4 regions of the Serratia surfactantfaciens genome follow, and region 3 is predicted to be linked to each of the others. Evidence: predicted binding sites of a transcription regulator. Region 3 holds the regulator's gene; each other region holds the start of a gene.
The links. Region 3 encodes LexA, which represses DNA repair genes until DNA is damaged. Its sites were predicted from a motif close to TNCTGTATGTACATACAGNA; they were not measured.

Region 1 (4,213 bases), 1.8 Mb from region 3:
GTTCTACCAACAAAATGGTCATGCCCAACTCATAGTTGAGCCTGCGGATCACGTTGCCGATGTCGGCGGCGATCGAAGGCGGCACGCCCGCCGTCGGTTCGTCGAGGATCAGCAGCGCCGGTTCCTGGGCCAACGCACGGCCGATGGCCAGCTGGCGTTGGGCGCCTGCGCACAGATCGCCGGCGCGGCGGGCGCGCATCTGGCGCAAGTTGGGGAACAGGCTGTAGATCAGCGGCGGAATGCGGCGAGGAGCGCCGCGCACGGCCATCTGCGCCACCTGCAGATTCTCTTCCACGCTCAGCTGCGAGAAGAGTTGCCGCCCCTGGGGCACGTGGCTGATGCCCAGCGCGGCCCGGCGCTCCATCGGCTGCAACAGCAGGTTTTGCGGCGGCTCATCCGCCGGCTGCCAGGTCATGCTGCCGCTCACCACCGGCAAGTGCCCCACGATACAGTTGACCAGCGTGGTTTTGCCCACGCCGTTGCGCCCGAGCAGCACGGTGCACTGGCCGCGCGGCAGCTCCAGATTGATGTCCCACAGGATGTGGTTCTGCCCGTAAAATTGATTGACCGATCTCAGGCTCAGCATTTGGCATTCTCCTCATCGACGCCCATTCCACCCGTTGGCGGGTTGCTGCAAAGGCCGCTTTGGCGGCTGATTTCCCGAGTGTGGCAATGCCTGGAACAAAATGCCGTCCGTCCGATGCCCGAACACGGTTAGCGGTGGACGGAATGACAGTCAATATGTCGTGAAAAGCGACGCTTATGACGACTTGGTGTCGTTCTCGCGCTTTTACGAAGGATAGTGCGACGCCGGGATGGGGCACTGGGCAGCGCATTATGCTGCCGCGCCCGGTATGCACGCAGAAAGATAAAGCAACTCCCAGGCCAGTTTTGTCGTCGGATGAAAATGGCAGGTTGTTATCGTCTTGTTAACCGCCGGTCGGGCCTGACGGGCGGCGCCGCGGCGGCTCGAAAATACGCGGGGAAGTTAACCCGAACGTTTTTTGCACTCTTGTGGTGCTCCCCGAGGTGGGCGTGGTGCAAGGCGTTGCGCCGCCGTCAAGAACGATCGGGGCGAAAGGGGACAATGCGATTTTGGCAATGGGGATTTTTAGTATTAATCGGCATAAACAAAGCGATATTTTTATGAAAAAATAACTAAAAAAGGCATTTTGGCGAGTGTAAAGGGCGAAAAGCTTTCTTTCTGTAACTCCCGCCACGGGCGGGGCGGTGAGAGTTATCCACTATTCCTGTGGATAACCTTGTGTATTAGATTTAGAAAAACGCTGTAAAGCGAGAGCGGACGCGGGTTCTGTTCGCTTTGTCCGCATTCTCGTCTTTTTATTAAATTAATTAAATATCAATAGGTTAATTAAAATCAAGACGCAAGGGTATTGTTCGCGCTTCTATGTATGATTTTTCGCCGCGGTGCTATCAATAAGTTAATTTGCGGCAAGTTCTGGGGATAAATCTGTTATTGACAATAAAAATGTCACCCGACTGTAACGCCACGGTGCAATGACGCGCTCGCCACGCCGGGCGCAGCGACGAATCCGCTTGAAGCTGGTTTTATATCCAGTATCATGGGCACTGGCGCAAATCGCCGACACTTTCCATAATTAGGGGCCATGCCCGGCGCAGAGCCGGCTGGCCGCCTGAGCGCGCGCATCTCCACAGGGTAGCCGAGCCATGAGTAAACTGTTCAAACTGCATTCTGAATTCAAACCGGCCGGCGATCAGCCGGAAGCCATCCGCAAGCTGGAAGAGGGGCTGGAAGACGGCCTGGCGCACCAGACGCTGCTGGGGGTCACCGGTTCGGGCAAGACCTTCACCATCGCCAACGTGATAGCCGATTTAAATCGGCCGACCATGGTGCTGGCGCCGAACAAGACGTTGGCGGCGCAGCTGTACGGCGAGATGAAAGAGTTTTTCCCGGAGAATGCGGTGGAGTACTTCGTCTCCTACTACGACTACTACCAGCCGGAAGCCTACGTGCCGAGCTCCGACACCTTCATTGAAAAAGACGCGTCGGTGAACGAGCACATCGAGCAGATGCGTCTTTCCGCCACCAAGGCGCTGCTCGAACGGCGCGACGTGGTGGTGGTGGCGTCGGTGTCGGCGATCTACGGCCTGGGGGATCCGGATCTTTACCTGAAGATGATGCTGCATCTGACCCAGGGCATGATCATCGATCAACGCTCCATTTTGCGCCGGCTGGCGGAGCTGCAGTATTCCCGCAACGATCAGGCCTTCCAGCGCGCCACCTTCCGCGTGCGCGGCGAGGTGATCGACATTTACCCGGCGGAATCGGACGAGCTGGCGCTGCGCGTCGAGCTGTTCGACGAAGAAGTGGAACGGCTGTCGCTGTTCGATCCGCTGACCGGGCAGATCGAGCAGGTGGTGCCGCGTTTTACCATTTACCCTAAGTCGCACTACGTCACGCCGCGCGAGCGGATCATACAGGCGATGGAAGAGATCAAGGTCGATCTGGCGGAGCGCCGCAAGGTGTTGCTGGCCAACAACAAGCTGCTGGAAGAGCAGCGCCTGACGCAGCGCACCCAGTTCGATCTGGAGATGATGAACGAACTGGGTTACTGCTCGGGCATCGAAAACTATTCGCGCTACCTGTCCGGCCGCGCCGAGGGTGAACCGCCGCCGACGCTGTTCGATTACCTGCCGGCGGACGGCCTGCTGGTGGTCGACGAATCCCACGTCACCATTCCGCAGATCGGCGCGATGTTCAAGGGCGACCGCGCGCGTAAGGAAACGCTGGTGGAATACGGTTTCCGCCTGCCGTCGGCGCTGGATAACCGCCCGCTGCGCTTCGAGGAGTTCGAGGCGCTGGCACCGCAGACCATCTATGTCTCCGCGACGCCGGGCAAATATGAGCTGGAGAAATCCGGCGGCGATCTGATCGATCAGGTGGTGCGTCCGACCGGGTTGCTGGATCCGATCGTCGAGGTGCGGCCGGTCGCCACCCAGGTGGACGATCTGCTCTCCGAGATCCGCAAGCGCGCGGCGATCAACGAGCGCGTGCTGGTGACCACCCTGACCAAACGCATGGCGGAAGATCTGACCGAATACCTGGAAGAGCATGGCGAGCGCGTGCGCTATCTGCACTCGGACATCGATACCGTGGAACGGGTCGAAATCATCCGCGATCTGCGTCTGGGCGAGTTTGACGTGCTGGTGGGCATCAACCTGTTGCGTGAGGGGCTCGACATGCCTGAGGTGTCGCTGGTGGCGATTCTGGACGCCGACAAGGAAGGCTTCCTGCGCTCCGAGCGTTCGCTGATCCAGACCATCGGCCGCGCGGCGCGTAACCTGAACGGCAAGGCGATCCTGTATGGCGATCGCATCACCGATTCAATGGCCAAGGCGATCGGCGAAACCGAGCGGCGCCGCGCCAAGCAGCAGGCGTACAACGAAGCCAACGGCATCGTGCCGCAGGGGCTGAACAAGAAGATCGGCGATATCCTGCAGATCGGCCAACCGGTCAACCGCGCCAAGGGCAAAGGCAAGGGCAAGGCAGTGGAAAGCGGCACTCAGCTTCAGAACCTTACGCCGAAAGCGTTGGATCAGAAGATCCGCGATCTGGAGGCGCAGATGTACACTCACGCGCAGAACCTGGAGTTCGAACAGGCGGCGGCGCTGCGCGACGAAATCCATCAGCTGCGCGAGCAGTTCATCGCGATTTCCTGATCGTTTGGCGGCGCCTGCGCTGCGGGCGTCAAAATTCCTTGTCGGCCGCGTCAAAGCTGTTATGGTGTGCGGCCCGATCTGACCGCGAGAGTACCGAACATGAACCAACACCAGTCTAAAGACCCGCTGCACGGCATAACGCTGGAGCAACTGCTGAATAAACTGGTGGATCACTACGGTTGGTCCGAGCTGGGCGAGCGTATTCGCATCAACTGTTTCCGCAGCGATCCGAGCATCAAGTCCAGCCTGAAGTTTTTGCGCCGTACGCCCTGGGCGCGCAAAGAGGTGGAAGATTTGTATATCGATATGGTCAGCCATCCCGCCCCGGCCAGCGATAACCCCTGGCTGCGCGGGCGCGACGGCTAAATTCGGTCAGCGGCGGGCGGCCAGCTCCACCAGCGCCTGATCCAGCGCCTGACGCAGCAGCTGGCGATCGTGGCGGTAGGGGATGTCGCTCGCTTCCAGCGGCTGTTGAATCACCACCCGATCCTGCACTTCACTGGCGTCCACC
Region 2 (4,213 bases), 710 kb from region 3:
TAGGCTTTGCTCAGCGGCGCCAGCAGCGGCTTGGAGAACTCCAGCACCAGCAGGCGGCCGCCCGGCTTCAGCACGCGGAACATCGAACGCAGCGCTTTGTCTTTGTCGGTGACGTTGCGCAGGCCAAAGGAGATAGTGATGCAATCGAAGTAGTTGTCCGGGAACGGCAACGCTTCCGCATTGGCCTGGACGTAGTTGATGTTGCCGACAATGCCGCGATCGCGCAGCTTCTCGCGCCCCATTTTCAACATCGAATCGTTGATGTCCGCCAGCACCACCTGCCCCTGCTCGCCCACCATGCGGGAGAACTTGGCGGCCAGGTCGCCGGTGCCGCCGGCCAGATCCAGTACGCGCTGCCCACGGCGCACGCCGCTGCAGTCAATGGTGAAACGCTTCCAGATACGGTGAATGCCGAACGACATCAGGTCGTTCATCACGTCATACTTTGCCGCTACCGAATGAAAAACGTCCGCCACCATGGCCTGTTTTTCGTCTCTAGCGACGGTGCGAAAACCGAAATCGGTGGTTTCCTGCGATTGATCTGCCATTGTCCTGCCTGCTATTCAGTCAATTTTGTGTGGATGAGTGTACCAGAAGCCCGGGGAATACCCCACCTCGCCACGGCCTCAGCCGTGCGAAACGAAGCCCGGTTCCCCGGCGGTATCATCATCGTCGTTCGTCTGCGGCAGCGCGGCGACATCGTCGTCGTTCGCCTCTTCCGCTTCATCGTGTTGCGCGCCGGCTTGCTGCGCCAGCAGCGGGTTGATCGGCCGTTTGACCTCAACCCCCAACGCGCGAAAACCTTCAATTTGGCCAATAAGATTACCACGGCCTTCGCTCAGTTTGTTCATCGCCTGACGATAACTGCCTTGAGCCTTGTCCAGGCTCTGCCCCAGCGCGGACATATCGTCCACGAACAGCCGCATCTTGTCATACAGTTTCGCCGCGCGATCGGCGATGCGTTGGGCGTTCTGGCTCTGATGTTCATAGCGCCACAGATTGGTGATGGTGCGTAGCGCCACCAGCAACGTGGTCGGGCTGACCAGCATGATGTTGTGCTTGAGCGCTTCGCTGATCAGCTCCGGTTCGCGATCGATAGCCAGCAGGAAGGCGGGTTCGACCGGAATGAACATCAACACATAATCCAGCGAGCGCAGCCCCGGCAATTGCTGGTAGTCCTTGCGGCCCAGCATGCGGATGTGGCCACGCAGCGAGGCGATATGTTCGCTCAGCGCCGCTTCGCGCTCCACCTCGTCTTCGCCGTTAAAATAGCGCTCGTAGGCGATCAGCGACATCTTGGCGTCGATCACTACATCCTTGCCCTGCGGCAGACGCACGATGACATCGGGCTGCATGCGGCTCTGGTGATCCACCCGCACGTTGACCTGCGTTTCATATTCGTGCCCTTCGCGCAGGCCTGAGGCCTCGAGCACCCGGCTCAATACCACCTCGCCCCAGTTGCCCTGCGTCTTGTTGTCGCCTTTCAGCGCCTTGGTGAGGTTGATGGCCTCGCGCGCCATCTGCGCGTTCAGCTGCTGCAGATTGCGTATCTCGTGCGTCAGCGTGTGGCGCTCCCGCGCCTCCTGGCCAAAGCTGTCTTGCACCTGACGGCGGAAACCGTCCAGCTGTTCGCGCAGCGGCAACAGTAAACGATCCAGACTTTGCTTATTTTGCTCGTCAACCTTGCGGCCGCTGTGTTCAAAAATGCGGTTGGCGAGATTTTCAAACTGGGTGGTGAGCCGCTGTTCGCTGTTGATAAGCAGGCGTTGCTTCTCTTCCGCCGCCATGCGCGTCTCTTCCAGACGGATGGTGACTTCGCGCAGTTCGGCTTCTTGCGCGCTATTGACCTCGCGCTGGGCACGCAGCTCCTGATTGAGCAGTTCGCATTCGTTGCGCCAATGGTTGAGCTGTTGCAGCTTCTCATGCCCGGCCGCCAGTTGGCTGTGCAGATTGCGCAGCTCCAGCTCGCTCTGGCGCAGCTGTTGCTCGTGGCGCTGCAGCGTTTCCTGCCGCGCCGCCGTTTCCTGCTGCGCCTGCTGCAACGCTTGCTCCAGCAACCGCAGCTCGGTTTCATGTTGCGCATGCGTCTGCTGCACCCGCAGACTGGCGATCAGCCACCCCAACAGCATGCCGATCGCTACGCCGCCAATCCCATAAATCAGACTGGTATCCACCCTGCCTCCTGTTGCACCTTGCCGTTGCGGCGTTTTGCACGCCCATTGCCCGTCACGTTAAGGGGAGGCTGTATGGATGTCCAGCCTGATTTTGCCGGCCGCGCACAATATTGCGCGGCGCTGCGCAATTTAGCGAGAAATCAACCCAGCCACTGGCTGAGCCACTTGATGCCGAATGCCCCCGGCGCCAGAATGCCGAACGCCCAGATCATCGCCGACGTGACGTTGGCCAGTTGGAAGTAGCGCTGCGGCATGCCGCAAATGCCGCCCACCAGCGGCACCACGGCGCGCAGCGGGCCGAAGAAGCGGCCGATGAAAATGCCCAGCACGCCCCAGCGTTCAAAGAACGCGTGGCCGCGCGCCAGCAACTGCGGATTGCGCGACAGCGGCCACATATGGGCCACGCGATCCTGATAGTGGTAGCCGATCCAGTAAGAGAGCCAGTCACCGAAAAACGCCCCGACGGCGGCGGCGGCCCAAATCGGCCAAAAGGCGATTCCGCTTTCGCCGATCAGCGCACCCAGCGCCAGCAGGATCACCGTGGCCGGCAACAGCAGCGACAAAAACGCCAACGACTCGCCGAACGCCAGGAAAAAAATGATGGGAATGGCCCAGCCTTCGTGCTGACGCACGACGTCGCTGACCCAGTTGATAACGTCATTGAGGCTCAATGCGGGGCTCCTGATACGCGATAATTCACCGCTTAGGATAGGCCGGGGCGAGTTAAACCCCGGTTAAACACGCGGCGATTTACTCGAGGTAGAACGCCTGCAGCGCTTCGCGCTGTGCCGCGCCCAGACCGTATTCCGCCTCCAGCCAGCGGTCGGTGGAGCCGTATTGCTGACGGATGCAGCCCAGCGCGGTCATCAGGAACTCCTCACGCGCGCTGAGCACGTAGGCGAATTGCTCCAGCGCCGCCGCATTCAGCTTGATAGACAGCTGATCCAGCATCTGCTCGCGGAAAGCGGCCAGCGTGGTTTCGGTCAGCAGATAGTCTTCCAGCACGGTCGCTTCGTCGGCACCCAGCGCGAACAGCACCAGCGCCGAGCCGACACCGGTGCGATCCTTGCCGACCGCGCAATGCTGCACGATGGCGCCACCGCCAGGATTGCTCAGCAGCTGCGCCAGCCGCTGATAGGCCGCATTGCCGAACGGCAGGCGGCGATACAGTTCCAGCATGAACGCGCGGGCGTCGAAAGCGGCCAGCGTTTCGTTGGTGAGCTTCTCCAGGTTGGCGTTGACTTCGCTGCTCAGCGGGTTGGCCGGCACGTGATGATAGTCGGCACCATTCCACAGAATATCCGGCTTGGCCTGCACTTCGTCGGCATCGCGATAGTCCAGCACCGAACGCACCGGCACACCGGCGAGAAAGGCGCAGTCGTTTTCCGTCAGCCGCTCGAGGGAACCGGAGCGAAACAGCAGGCCGCGCTTGATGCGGCGCCCATCGGCCACGCCGTTGCCGCCGAAGTCACGGAAATTGATGCCACCGTCGAGCGGCGCAAGCGAAGGATGAAGCAGGATCTGGGCGGTCATAAACGTCCTCGTTGTTGTTGTTCTGACAACGCGCGGCGGCCATCGGCGCAGCGCTGAGGAGTATCACCGTAACAGATTAGTCGCGAATGGAAAAACGGGCCGCGTCGGCGGCCCGTTCAGGGAAGGCGATTACAGCAGGCGACGAGCGGCGTCCACCACGATCTGCACCGCTTTGCTTTCGGTGTTTTTCATGGTCTCGGCGTTCGGGATCTCTTGCTGGGTGCGGTTGACGATCACCCCAGCCACCATGCCGGCGCGCAGGCCCTGGCTGGCGCACATGGTCAGCAGCGTGGCGGATTCCATTTCATAGTTCATCACGCCCATCGCCTGCCACTCTTCCATCGAGCCTTTGAAACGGCTGACCACGCGGCCGGAGTAGGTATCGTAACGTTCCTGGCCCGGGTAGAAAGTATCGGAAGAGGCGGTTACGCCAATGTGGGTGGTCGCGCCGCTGGCTTTGGCAGCTTCCACCAGCGCGGTGGTGCAGGCGAAGTCCGCGACCGCCG
Region 3 (4,213 bases):
CAGATTGCGCAGCTTGCGCAGGCCGCGCACCATCTGCGGCAGGCTCTCTTTTTCCTTGGTGGCGCCGCGCAGCTCTTTGGCGTAGGTGCCCACTTCCATCACGTGCTCGTAACCGATGTAGATCGGCACCAGCGTAATCGGACGGGCGCCGCCGCGCAGCATCGCCTGGATGGTCATCGACAGGGTGCCGGTCTTCGGCTCCAGCAGACGACCGGTGCGGGAACGGCCGCCTTCCACGAAGTATTCCACCGAGTAGCCGCGGGTGAACAGCTCGCCGAGGTATTCGCGGAACACCGTCGAGTAGAGCTTGTTGCCCTTGAAGGTGCGGCGGATGAAGAACGCGCCGAGACGGCGGAAGATCGGACCGGCCGGCCAGAAGTTGAGGTTGATGCCCGCGGCGATGTGCGGCGGCACCAGGCCCTGGTGATACAGCACGTACGACAACAGCAGGTAGTCCATGTGGCTGCGGTGGCAGGGCACGTAGACGATCTCGTGCCCGTCCTGCGCCAGCTGGCGCACGCGCTCGGCGTTGGTGACGTTGATACCCTGATACAGCCGGTTCCAGGTCCAGCTCAACACGCGATCGGACAGACGCACGGTTTCGTAAGAGAAGTCGGCGGCGATCTCTTCCATCAGCGCGATAGCGTTCTGCTGGGCTTTCTCGTGCGAGATCTTCTTGCTGCGCGCTTCGTCCTCGACCGCTTTTTCGATCGCCTTTGACGCCAGCAGCTTGTTGAACAGATCCTGACGGGCCGGCAGGCTTGGGCCTACTGCGGCCAGGCGCTGACGCGAGAAGTGCATGCGCGCCACGCGCGCCAGTTTCTGCGCGATGGTTTTATCCGTGCCGTGCTCGGTGGCCATGCGGCGCAGCGAAACGGTGTTGGAGAAACGCACGAAGCTATCGCGGCCGAGCCACAGCACGGCGAAGAATTTCTGCACGCCATTCAACAGACGCAGGTGCGGCGTGCCGTGGCCTTCGCGGCCCGGCGAGCGGCCGAACATCACCGAAACTGGCAGCATCTGGATGTCGAGATCCGGATTGCTGCGATGCAGATCCAGATAGTCGTGGAACAGTTTTACCGACTCTTCTTTCGGGGTGTAATAGCGGAACACGCGCGGGCCGTCGTGAATGAACACGTAGCTCGGCAGCACGGTGCCGTCGATCTCCAGCGAGTCGAGCGGATCGGGCAGATCCTGCGCCAGGCACTGGGTGCGCAGCGTCAGCAAATCCGCCTTGGAATTGTAAGGCAAAACATACAAAATCGGCCGTGAGGGATCCAACCCTAGCTCGGTAACCGGATCTGATGGGATGACCTTACTTCTTACCAACAATTTAAGTGGTAAATTCAATAGTTTATAATAAATTTTACGCCAACCTGACATAACAACGTGAAGCCTCTTGTTAGCAATGCGCCGCAAGCATACCAGAAACCGGGTAGCAGATCTGTGGTGTTCGAAAACCGGGAGCCGTCAGCGCGGACTGTTCTAGACTCTTTTTATTATGACCGACCTCTGAGAAAGGCACGAAAACATGGCAAACCAAGCAACCGGCCTGACCCGCATCATCAAGGCCGCCGGCTATTCCTATAAAGGGCTTTCCGCCGCCTGGCAACACGAGGCGGCGTTCCGCCAGGAGCTGGTGGCGACCGTCCTGGCTATCATACTGGCTGTGTGGCTGGATGTGGGTGCGATAGCGCGCATTTTATTGATCGGATCGGTAGCGCTGGTGATGATCGTCGAGATCCTGAACAGCGCGATCGAGGCGGTGGTGGATCGCATCGGCAGCGAACATCACGAGCTGTCCGGCCGGGCCAAGGACATGGGATCGGCGGCGGTGTCGCTGGCGATCGTGCTGGCGCTGTTCGTTTGGGGCACGGTCTTATGGCAGCATTTCGGTTGACGAAAGGCGCCTACTGACTGATTTTTATTTATTCTTCGGTTCCCAATCCGCGCTTACCTGTATATACTCACAGCAAGACTGTATAAACAAACAGGGGGCGGAATGAAAGCACTAACTACCAGACAGCAAGAGGTCTACGATCTGATTCGTGATCATATTTCGCAAACGGGCATGCCGCCAACGCGTGCCGAGATCGCGATGCGTCTGGGGTTCCGCTCGCCTAACGCCGCCGAAGAACATCTGAAGGCGCTGGCGCGCAAAGGGGTGATTGAAATCGTCTCCGGCGCGTCGCGCGGCATCCGCCTGCTGATGGAAGAAGAGGAAGGCCTGCCGCTGATCGGCCGCGTCGCCGCCGGCGAGCCGCTGCTGGCGCAGCAGCACATCGAAGGGCACTACCAGGTGGATCCTTCCCTGTTTAAACCGAGCGCCGATTTCTTGCTGCGGGTGAACGGCATGTCGATGCGCGACATCGGCATCCTGGATGGCGATCTGCTGGCGGTGCACAAAACGCAAGACGTGCGCAACGGCCAGGTCGTGGTGGCGCGCATCGAAGACGAAGTGACGGTCAAGCGCCTGAAAAAACACGGCAACGTGGTTGAGCTGCTGCCGGAGAACAACGAATTCCAACCGATCGTGGTCGATCTGCGTCAGCAGAATTTCACTATCGAAGGGCTGGCGGTTGGCGTGATCCGCAACGGCGACTGGATTTAAACGCCGCGCCATCCGTACCGCTCCCTGTATCAATCGCCCCTGTTCTGGGGCGTTTTTGTTTCTGACTTTGCCCTTCGCCACTGTTACGGGAACATCTCATCATGCGTTTGATTTCCGCCTTCACCAGCGACACCGATAAAGCCCTGTGGCGCCTGGCATTGCCGATGATTTTCTCCAATATCACCGTGCCGCTGCTCGGACTGGTGGACACTGCGGTGATTGGCCACCTCGACAGCCCCATTTATCTGGGGGGCGTGGCGATCGGTGCGGTGGCGACCAGCTTTCTGTTCATGCTGCTGCTGTTCCTGCGCATGAGCACGACCGGCCTGGCGGCACAGGCGCTGGGGGCGCAGAACCCCCAGGCGCTGGCGCGCGCGTTTATGCAACCGCTGCTGCTGGCGCTGTTGGCCGGGGTGGCGATCGTCCTGCTGCGCTACCCGCTGATCGAACTGGCGCTGCAGATCGTCGGCGGCAATGCCGACGTGCTGGAACAGGCGCGGCGTTTTCTTGAGATCCGCTGGCTGAGCGCTCCGGCGGCGCTGGCCAATCTGGTGCTGCTGGGCTGGTTGCTCGGCGTGCAGTATGTGCGTGCGCCGGTGATCCTGCTGATCGTCGGCAACCTGCTGAACATTGTGCTGGATATCTGGCTGGTGATGGGCCTGGGCTGGAACGTGCGGGGAGCGGCGGCGGCGACCGCCATCGCCGAATACGCCACGTTGCTGCTCGGCCTGTGGCTGGCGTGGCGGGTGATGCGCCTGCGCGGCATCACCTTGCCGATGCTGTGTGAGGCTTGGCGGGGCGATCTGCGCCGCCTGCTGGCGCTCAACCGCGACATCATGTTGCGCTCATTGTTGCTGCAACTGTGTTTTGCGTCGCTGACCATCTTCGGCGCTCGCTTGGGGAGCGATGTCGTGGCGGTCAACGCGGTATTGATGAATCTGCTGACGTTCACCGCTTATGCGCTCGACGGCTTCGCTTATGCGGTGGAGGCCCATTCGGGCCACGCCTACGGCGCTCGGGACGACAGCCAGCTGCGCAAGGTGTGGCACGCGGCCTGTCGGCAGGCGGGGCTGGTCGCGTTGGCCTTTGGCCTGACCTATGCCGTCATCGGCCAGCAGATCGTGGCGGCGTTGACCTCTTTGCCGGAGCTGCGTGCGTTAGCCGCCCACTATTTACCTTGGCAGGTCATCCTGCCGCTGGTCGGCGTGTGGTGCTATTTGCTGGACGGCATGTTTATCGGCGCCACGCGCGGCGCCGAGATGCGCAACAGCATGGCGGTGGCCGCGGCGGGATATGGTATTGCGCTGTTCAGCGTGCCGCTGCTCGGTAACCATGGGCTCTGGCTGGCGTTGGCGGTGTTTTTGGCGCTGCGCGGCTTGGCGTTGGGCTGGATCTGGCACCGTCACCAGCTGCGTGGCAGTTGGTTTACTGCACGCTAGTCCAGAAACTTTGTTGGGTAATAAATTAGATTTTTTTATGCTTTCATTCATGTTTACTTACATGTTTTCGGTCCGGGCCTGTTCACGTTAGCTTCTTGTTTGTTGGCATTTTTTGTTTTTATTTTATTTATTAATGGTTTTTTATACTGGTTTTTTTATTTTA
Region 4 (4,213 bases), 2.4 Mb from region 3:
AGCGGCCGCACCTCCCGATGATTTCGCCTGGCATCCTGTAGGAAAATCAGTCGGCAATATCCGCAATGACAGCGCTGAGCTGATTAAGCCTATCGCCAATCCACTGGTTTAATAAACCCGAGCGCGTGGCAGATCACTAAGCCGTGTAGTGTATGCCGGTGACAGTAGCTCACGCTTCATTGACCACACCTGATGCGCTCCTTGACCAGCGAACCACAATTTCGCCCTACCCGAATTGTTTATCCGATCAAGCACGCCCATGAGCTGTTCACTGTTATGCCGTGGTTTGTACTCATCGAACAGCCCTAACTGAGCCACGCCTTGGCTGTAAAAATCCTGCAGCATCACCCCGCCTTTCTGATACCGATGACCGGGTTGCCAAATCGCATCAAGGCAACGCATAGCCGCGGCGATAATGTCGCGAGTATCCTGTGTGGGTACGCTCAGTTTTATGCTTGCGGTGTTGCCGTAGTACTCCTCATTGATGGCAAATGGGCTGGTTTTGAGCCACGCGCTGACATGCCGGCAATACTGATGCTCCTCCCTCAGCTTCTCCGCTGCACGCGTCGCGTACATGCAAATAGCCTGATGCATCTGGTCATACTCGGTGATCCGGTCACCGAAGCTGCGGCTGCAGATGATTTGCTGTTTTGTCGGCGCAAACTCCTCCAGCTCGAGACAAGGCTGACCACGTAGCTCACGCACAGTTCGCTCAATGACAACGCTGAAATGCTTGCGGATCATCGCAGTGCTTGCATCGGCCAGCTGTAGTGCCGTTTCAATACCCATCATATTGAGCTTTTTCGATATCCGGCGTCCGATACCCCAGACCTCATTAACAGGCACAAGGCCCATCAATTTGCGCTGGCGCCCTTCATTAGATAGATCCACTACTCCACCGGTCTTGTCCCACTTCTTCGCCGCGAAGTTTGCCAGCTTGGCTAACGTCTTGGTTTGGGCAATGCCAACGCCCACAGTTAGCCCTGTATTGCGCAGCACTTTTGCTCTCACCTGGCGGCCGAAAGTATCCAGATCGATACAGTTACTAACGCCGGTCAGATCGAGGAAACTTTCGTCAATTGAATATACTTCTACGCGTGGCGCCATCTCTTCTAAAACAGCCATCACGCGCTGAGACATGTCTGCGTATAACTCATAGTTGCTGCTGAACGCGATGCCCCCTGCTCGCTCAAATTCCCGCTTAATTTTGAAATAGGGTTCTCCCATCTTTAACCCTAACGCCTTCGCTTCTTTGCTCCTGGCTACGACACATCCGTCGTTATTCGACAAAACGACGACAGGACGCCCTCGCAGATCTGGGCGCCATAGCGTTTCGCAGCTCGCGTAAAAGCTGTTCACATCAGCAAGCGCGTACATTATTTGAGCCTCGTTATCGAAGATACAACAACGCCCATCACCTCCAGATCGTCGCCGCCATCATGGAGTAGGATCGGCTCATACTTCGGGTTCATAGGTTCCAATTGCGCGCGAGGATGCAAACAGAGACGCTTCACGGTGAACTCGCCGGCTATGCTGGCAATCACAATATCGCCATGGGCAGGGCTGATACTGCGATCGACAACGAGCATAGAGCCCTCCGTGATGCCAGCCTCCAACATCGAGTCGCCGGTCGCATAGAGAAAATAGGTCGCATTGGGATGGCTGATACAGTACTCGTTCAGATCGATACGCGAACTAACGTAATCCGCCGCAGGACTGGGAAACCCCGCCGGCACCTTGTCGGCGAACAGCGGGATTTTGAGCTTGGTTGGGTTTGGTGTTGGATAAAAGAAAGTCATAATGTTGCCTTGTTACTGTGTTTTTATACAGTATATGCGCAAGATTTTGACGGGGGAAAGTTCGGAATTTTGTTAGAACGATAGGATATTGATCGGTAAAGAAAGATAGTTTTGATGAATGGCCGGGTTCCCTCCCGGCACTCTTTTAGATGACCTCTCCATGCTGTGCCATGAAGAATTTGTCATACAGATACATCATGTTCAGATCTGACAGTAAAAGTGCCTTGTCGAAAACGGAGCATGAGGCAACTTCGATGTTAGATGAATTGACGACTGGTGTTGATGGATCTCGCCAGGCGCCAATTCTGTAACGAGATGGCACGCCACCTTCAAGGATCACTCGATTAGCAAGGTTGACACCTGGCGTGTTATTACCCATGACGAGGGCACCTGATTGTGATGGAACATACAGAGCACAGAAGTTGCCACTGCCATCAACAACTAGTGCCGTCCATTGCCACGATAGCGCCTTGACTGCCGGTGTAGTCGCGGGTTTTGCCAACGAAAAATATGGGTCTGTTTTCTGGCCGGCACCTACAACACCACTCATTGAATTAATATCAGCAGTTTTACTCGCACTCTGAATGATACCAATACCTACACCAGTTACTGTATTGTTCTGGCTAAGGTTTCCGAATGGGTAGTTGTAGGATGAACCCGAGTCAACTACAGCTGGTTGCCGATGAATACAGATTAGAGTTCTATTAACTCCATCAGGAACGCTGGTAAGGTAGCCATTAACTTTACTACACGAAACACCAAAGGTAGCCTGATTTGGATTGCCAATTTTCGTCAGTGTATTGCCGTTTCCTGTTAAGTCTGAACTGAAATCACCGCGCCATGCAGCCATACATCCATCTACTACTGAGAATGGCACGTATTTAATGCCAAACGCTGGATTTTCGATAACAGAATCATCTGCTAATAAAATAGGCATAATTATAACTCCGACATCCAGATTTCCAAATAGTCATCCATCGGGCGAAAAACACCGTCAGAATCCGTATATGACTCTCCAGGCAGGTCGCCGGAGCTGTCACAAATGTTTCCTCTAGGCCCGCTCAGTCTTCCATTTGTTTGCGCCCCCTCTGGTCGCCCCCATCCATATGTTAGGGTTTCGTCGGAGTTTAATGGCCTAGATAAAATCACTGAAATCCTGTCAGATGCTGAAACAGCGACAGAATCGATAATATCAACAACATTTCGCGTATTTTTGTTGATTATATCAAATCCATAGTTATCCGCTTCAGCGACCCAATCAGTTTTAATCCGAATCGGTAACGTAGGAGCACTACAAGTCAACTCATGCACATTACCCTGAACAAACTCTGAAGTGATAGCTAGCCAAGTAATACCGTTTTCGCGTCCTTCCTCGTTATTCTTCAGCGCTCTAAACAATGACCGTTCAGCCAGCTTGCTGCAGTATAAATACTCTTGTGGTGACATATGGACACCATCAACATACAAAGCGACATAGCCTGGGAATCCTATCTGCATCAATCCTTCATGTGATAACTTCCTGATAGCCAGGGCAATTGTCGGTTCTCTTCTCGCATATGCTTTATGAGTTGATATTTGATCTGCAATATAAATTTTATTATGTTCCTGACCAGTTATGTTTTTGTCATCGTTCCATTGATCATTCATGTATGCCTTCATACCTGTATACCACTGATTAAACGAAGTGTTATCCCTGTAATCTGATTGCCCCTGGTCGAACATCACAGCTAATGTCGAGAACGTCTTACCCTCAGCGTTTGCTAACCTCTTTGCATTTGTTGTGTGATCTATGGTTTTTGCATATGCAGCCGTGCCCTTGCTGATTTCTGATAGTTTCAGTCCTGGTGTTCCGGCAGAAGAACCAAAGAAGATGGTACCTAACCCAGAGGCTGAAGAAGACCTATCATCAATAAGCCTTTTGGTTAATCCGTTTGTAAATCCGCTTACATAACTTTCTGATTGCGGAAATTCAGCACCTTCGTTTTTAGTTGACTCCACCAATGGCATTGTTGTGTCAGTAGCTGTTGTATCGCTGAATATCGTGCCGCTGAATGTAATATTCATATAAGGTTGGGTAGTAGATAAAACCCTCATGTGCTCCTGATCGGTAACTCCACACGATAACGATTGCCCCTGAGCCTGCACACTCATAACACCAGAGAACTTTATTACATTAACCTTCCTTTCTGGAACAACGCCTATTACTGGCATTCCTTCAGGATTAGAATACCCTGGCGAACATGCATATGATCTAAAGTATTTATCTGTAAAGATAATTCCAGGCTCGCCACCAAGATTAACTACACGCAATCCAGACAAGAAGGAATCCCCATTGCTATTAACATAAAGTGGAATTTTACCGTTTACTGATGCGATTCCGGCAATGATTTCCCTGCCCACCTCATCCTTCACGC

Region 1: the regulator LexA is predicted to act here: its motif matches at 1,562-1,581, upstream of uvrB (excinuclease ABC subunit UvrB).
Region 2: the regulator LexA is predicted to act here: its motif matches at 2,241-2,260, upstream of rmuC (DNA recombination protein RmuC).
Region 4: the regulator LexA is predicted to act here: its motif matches at 1,813-1,832, upstream of umuD (translesion error-prone DNA polymerase V autoproteolytic subunit).

What each region holds. Positions count from the first base shown of each region.
Region 1 covers NZ_CP016948.1:678,382-682,594, forward strand. Annotated here, with positions in the region: gene ATE40_RS03215 (ATP-binding cassette domain-containing protein) at 1-586, opposite strand, end outside; gene uvrB (excinuclease ABC subunit UvrB) at 1,690-3,702, shown strand; gene ATE40_RS03225 (VF530 family protein) at 3,802-4,068, shown strand; gene yvcK (uridine diphosphate-N-acetylglucosamine-binding protein YvcK) at 4,075-4,213, opposite strand, start outside.
Region 2 covers NZ_CP016948.1:4,700,498-4,704,710, reverse strand. Annotated here, with positions in the region: gene ubiE (bifunctional demethylmenaquinone methyltransferase/2-methoxy-6-polyprenyl-1,4-benzoquinol methylase UbiE) at 1-548, opposite strand, end outside; gene rmuC (DNA recombination protein RmuC) at 627-2,174, opposite strand; gene ATE40_RS21955 (DedA family protein) at 2,315-2,845, opposite strand; gene ATE40_RS21950 (tyrosine-protein phosphatase) at 2,925-3,707, opposite strand; gene udp (uridine phosphorylase) at 3,837-4,213, opposite strand, start outside.
Region 3 covers NZ_CP016948.1:3,990,341-3,994,553, reverse strand. Annotated here, with positions in the region: gene plsB (glycerol-3-phosphate 1-O-acyltransferase PlsB) at 1-1,383, opposite strand, end outside; gene ATE40_RS18700 (diacylglycerol kinase) at 1,532-1,900, shown strand; gene lexA (transcriptional repressor LexA) at 2,003-2,611, shown strand; gene dinF (MATE family efflux transporter DinF) at 2,713-4,050, shown strand.
Region 4 covers NZ_CP016948.1:1,575,149-1,579,361, reverse strand. Annotated here, with positions in the region: gene ATE40_RS07560 (SOS response-associated peptidase family protein) at 1-112, shown strand, start outside; gene umuC (translesion error-prone DNA polymerase V subunit UmuC) at 109-1,377, opposite strand; gene umuD (translesion error-prone DNA polymerase V autoproteolytic subunit) at 1,377-1,799, opposite strand; gene ATE40_RS24625 (hypothetical protein) at 1,945-2,736, opposite strand; gene ATE40_RS24620 (hypothetical protein) at 2,739-4,213, opposite strand, start outside.